DNA from 2 places in the Lactivibrio alcoholicus genome. Region 1 is predicted to be linked to the other one. Evidence: riboswitches for the same ligand, from Rfam matches in the RefSeq annotation. Region 1 holds a riboswitch; the other holds the start of a gene.

Region 1 (2,386 bases):
TGATCGGAGTCGTGCTCTACCTCGGGTTCATGATCGGAGGTCTCGTCGCCCTCGTCCTGCTCCTGTTCCGCCGCGTCTCGCGGAAGGATGCGATTCCACTCGTCCCGTTCCTCGCCGCAGGAGGATTCGCAGCCCTGCTCGCCGGCCCCCGGCTTCTCTCGCTGATCTCGCTTATTCCGGGATGGCCCTGGCGGTAAACGACGCCGCAAAATCCGTCATATCGCGCAACGGCTTGTCCGAGGGTTTCCCGTCGAGCATCCTGAAGGCGTGATCCGCACCGCTCAGGATCGTGAAAACCTTCCGGTTTTCGGGGAGCGGCACGAGATCGAAGATTCGCCGCACCGACGACTCGTCAAACGAAGCGTCACGGTCGCCGTAAAACGAAAGAAAGAATCCCGCGCGCAGGTTCCCCGCGGCGCGATGCAGCGTCTCGGCCGGAGGGACACTGTCGAGCACAGGAAGTGCGAGCTGCGCCTTCGCCTCGGCGCGGATCCGGTCGCCGGATCCCGAGGTGATGACGCCCGCGAACGCCGTGCTGATCGCCGGTACGCGCAACCCCGCCTCCCTGAGTATTGTTCCGTGTTCCGCTCCCGCGACGAGAACCGATATAATTCCTCCGAGCGAAAATCCCCAGAGAACGGTCGGTTTCGGCGGAAGTTCCGCGTCGATTCTCTCGAGCGCGGAACAGATATCGGCAAGTTCCATCGCGAACGTCTTTCCGGCGAACGCCGCGAGCGCCCATCCGACACGGTCGTCTCCCGTATCCTCCCGGACGAACGCGTCCCGGTCGCGCCGCGAGCGGCTCGTCTCGACGATGCAGACGTCCATGTCTCTCTCGTTGCAGAGTCGGGCGAGATGTCCGTATTTGTTGTCGGGCTCGGGCGACGCGCATCCGTGAACCCCGTGGAACAGTACCGTCCTGAAGACGGCCTCACGGGACGGCGCCGGAAGGTATCCCACTGGAACCCGTCCGTCCCCGAACACGCCCATCGCCTCCATCATCGGCACACAGTACCCCTCCTCTTCGATCCGTTTGCACGGCATATACCGGATTGTACCGAAAACGGGCGTATTTGACAAAACAGGCATCCCGTTGCACAATACACACATGCACTGGGGGAGTCGGCATCTACCGGCTGAGAGGAGGCTTAGAGCCTCGACCCCTAGAACCTGATCCGGGTCATGCCGGCGAAGGGAAGGACCGACGATGATACGGGTACGCTTCCACTCCCGGCGGGTATTTCCTCTTCCATTCGGCAGAGGACTCCCTTCCCGGGAGTTTTTTCATGCTTGAGGTTACCCGCCTTTCAAAAGAATACGATTCCGACTCGCCATCCGCACGAGTGTCCGTTCTCTCGGATTTTTGCCTTCGCGTGCCGACGGGGGCGTTTGCCGTTCTCGTCGGACCCTCCGGATGCGGCAAGACATCGTTTTTCGACATCCTCGTCGGGTCCGTCAGGGCCGACTCCGGGGAGATCTCATGGAAGGGGAGGCCCGTCCCGGACCTTCGGGGGCTGTGCGCCTACATGCAGCAGAAGGACCTCCTTCTTCCGTGGCTGACGCTTCTCGAGAACGCGCTGCTGCCCCGAAGCGTCGTCGGGCGCGTTTCGGCGGGCGATTTCAATGAGGCCCGCCGGCTTTTCGAACGTCTCGGGCTCGCCGGGTTCGAAAGCTTTCCGCCAGCGGCCGTATCCGGGGGAATGCGTCAGCGCTGCGCGCTCGCGCGGACGCTGATGATGTCCGGCGAGTGCGTCCTTCTCGACGAACCGCTTTCAGCGCTCGACGCGATCACGCGGCGTTCGCTGCGGCGACTGCTGATGCTGCTCCAGTCCGAGTTCGGAAAGACGGTGCTCATGATCACGCACGATGTCGAGGAAGCCCTTCTTCTTGCGGACGATCTCTACATCCTCGGTACGCGGCCGATGAGGATCCGCGAACACATCCGCCTCGATTTCCCGAAGCCGAGGTCCGAGGCGTGCGCGGAATTCGTCGCGCTGCGCGAACGAATCCTCGGGGCGCTCGAGCCGAGTGCCGCGACGGAGGCGCCGTGATGCGCCGCGTCCTTCCGCCGCTCCTTCTGGTCGCCGCGCTCTGCCTGTTCTGGGAAGGCACGGTCAGGGCGACGGGCGTTCCGTCGTATATCCTGCCACCTCCATCCCGCGTTCTCGGGACGGCCGTCGCGAAATCCCCGCTGCTGCTCTCGCATTCGATCGTCACGGCCGGGGAGATTCTTCTCGGCATCGCGCTCGCGCTCGCACTGTCCCTGCCGCTCGCCGTCGCGATGTTCTTCTCGCCCTCCCTCGACCGGGGACTCGCGCCGTTCCTCGTCGCGTCGCAGGCCATACCGGTTTTCGCACTCGCCCCGCTTTTGATCGTGTGGTTCGGG
Region 2 (2,386 bases), 800 kb from region 1:
CGAATCGGCCGCCTTCGGCCTCGTTCCGGACGCAATCGTCCTCTCCGGATTCCGCGAGGCGCCTCGAACACGCGAGAATCGCCTTTCCGAAGGGCGTCTCGTCGTCAAGGGACGCGCATCTGGCCGCCCGGAGCAGAACCTCGACATCGATCTTCGGCGCAGGAATGAACTCCTCCACCCGCAGCGCCGACTTAAAAACCGAAGAAAGCCCTTCGAGGACCACCGTATCGACCTTCGCGGACTTTTCGAGCGCGTCGCGCGATACCGGAACGATTCCCCTCGCGGCAAGCTCGCGCCTCCAGCAGAGCCGGACAAACGGCAGGATGCCGAGTGTCGTCGGAATCAGGCACGCGACGAGCGCGAGCAGCCGAACGGCCGTCACCCCGCCCGCTCCGTGCGGCGCCCCGGTCAGGGCGAACGCCGCGAACGTCAGCATCAGTGCGATCGACACGAACGAAACGAGAAAGAGCAGGACGCTCCGGACGATATCGTCCGGATGGTCGTCCGGCTCCGGCAGTCGCGAACTCCAGGGGCGGGGCGAATCGACGCGGCCGGCGGACAGGCACACGGCGACGAGAAGACACAGCATTCCCGCCGGATACCCCGCGAACGACGCGCCTTCGCCCGTATCGCACCCGAAGAGGGCGCACCCCCACGCGCTCGCCAGCAGGACGGCCGCGACGCAGATCGCCGGAAAAACCGGAATCGCCGACGCGGTCCGTACAAACGCATCCCGAAACGACGCATGTCGCAGACCGGAAGGAAATTCCTCTTCGAAAAACGTCTCTTCATGAACCATATGAATCACACCTCCCGGGTATCCGGAAACAGGATACCGTTTCCGCCGTCAAGGCAGGAGCAAGGATGAGCCGCGAACGCTCAAAAAATCGTCAAAACGGACGGAGGACGTACGATTCATCCGATTCGCTTGACGTTCCGGCCATTTGTGACTATTCTTATGAAAATCTGATGCGGGGGAGCTCGCGCGAACGCGGGCTGAGAGGATGGCGCGGCGCCGTCGACCCTTGAACCTGATCCGGGTAATGCCGGCGGAGGGAAGGATCGCAGTATCGTTGACGGAGGGCCGTCCTCGCCGGCAGGCAGGGACGGCTTTTTTCGTATCCCTCGCCGGCCCGCGCCCCCGAAACAACCGGAGGTGCGTTCACATGAGGGCATTCGATCTGTCGGTCTACCTGCTCACCCACCCCGTCGACGACCTGCTCGACAGGGTGCGCGATTCGATCGCCGGAGGCGCGACGCTGATCCAGTACCGCGACAAGGTCCACGGAGACCGCGAGTTTCTGGACACGGGCAGGCGCGTTCGCGACATCGCCCGCGCGGCCTCGATTCCGTTCATCGTCAACGACCGCGTCGACCTCGCGCTCGCGCTCGACGCGGACGGCGTCCATCTCGGACAGGAAGACATCGAGGCCGGACGCGCCCGCGCGCTCATCGGGCCGGACAGGATCCTCGGGATATCGACGAGCTCCGTCGACGAGGCGAGGAGGGCCATCGCGGCCGGGGCGAACTATCTCGGCGTCGGCGACGTCTTCGGCACCGCGACGAAGAACAAGGAAGAAGGGCCCATCGGCGTCGAAGGTCTCCGCGAGATCGCCCGGGCCGTCGCGATCCCTATCGTGGCGATCGGCGGCGTGACGCTCGAAAACGCGCCCCTCGCGATCCGCGCGGGCGCCTCGGGCGTCTCCGTGATTTCGGCGATTCTGTTCGCCCCCGATTCCCGCACGGCGACGGAGGGCCTGGCTCGAGCCGTCCGGACGGCGTTCGCGGAACGGGCGTGCCGGCAATGATCCCGTCCGGCGCCGACGCCCTCCGGGAGGCGGCCGCGCGCGCCCTTTCGGCGCTCCACGCGACGCACCCGTGCATCAACCACATCACGAACTTCGTCGTGATGAACGACACCGCGAACATCACGATCATGACAGGAGCCCGCCCAGTAATGGGGCACGCGCTCGAGGAGGCCGGTCTCTTCGCGACCGACGCCCTCGTGATCAACGCGGGCAACGCGACCTTCACGGACTGGAACGAGGCCATGATCCGATGCAGTCACGAGGCGTACGGTCGAAACCGCCCCGTCGTTCTCGACCCCGTCGGAATCGGCGCCAACGAGGTGCGGACGCGCATGATCCGGAGAATCCTCGCCGAGGGACACGTCGATATCATCCGCGGCAACCAGGGGGAGATCGGCGCTCTCTCGGGCCTCGGAGGACGGGTCCGGGGCGTCGACGCGATCGTCGGACTCGACGATCCGGCGAAAGCCGTCGCGGCCCTCGCGCTTTCGACCGGCGCGGTCTGCGCCGTCGGCGGCGAGTCCGATTACGTCTCCGACGGGCGACGGACGGCGCGCATCCGCTCGGGGCACCGGTAC

What was found. A riboswitch is a leader RNA that binds a small molecule or an ion and turns the genes downstream of it on or off. The one in region 1 is predicted to bind thiamine pyrophosphate.
Region 2: linked by a shared signal. The riboswitch ahead of thiE (thiamine phosphate synthase) and the one ahead of ACZ5IU_RS03810 (ABC transporter ATP-binding protein) in region 1 are both predicted to bind thiamine pyrophosphate.

The regions. Positions count from the first base shown of each region.
Region 1 covers NZ_AP042471.1:762,934-765,319, forward strand. Annotated here, with positions in the region: gene ACZ5IU_RS03800 (prepilin peptidase) at 1-197, shown strand, start outside; gene ACZ5IU_RS03805 (alpha/beta fold hydrolase) at 172-1,008, opposite strand; TPP riboswitch at 1,106-1,214, shown strand; gene ACZ5IU_RS03810 (ABC transporter ATP-binding protein) at 1,287-2,051, shown strand; gene ACZ5IU_RS03815 (ABC transporter permease) at 2,051-2,386, shown strand, end outside.
Region 2 covers NZ_AP042471.1:1,566,473-1,568,858, reverse strand. Annotated here, with positions in the region: gene ACZ5IU_RS07310 (hypothetical protein) at 1-799, opposite strand, end outside; TPP riboswitch at 964-1,076, shown strand; gene thiE (thiamine phosphate synthase) at 1,167-1,808, shown strand; gene thiM (hydroxyethylthiazole kinase) at 1,805-2,386, shown strand, end outside.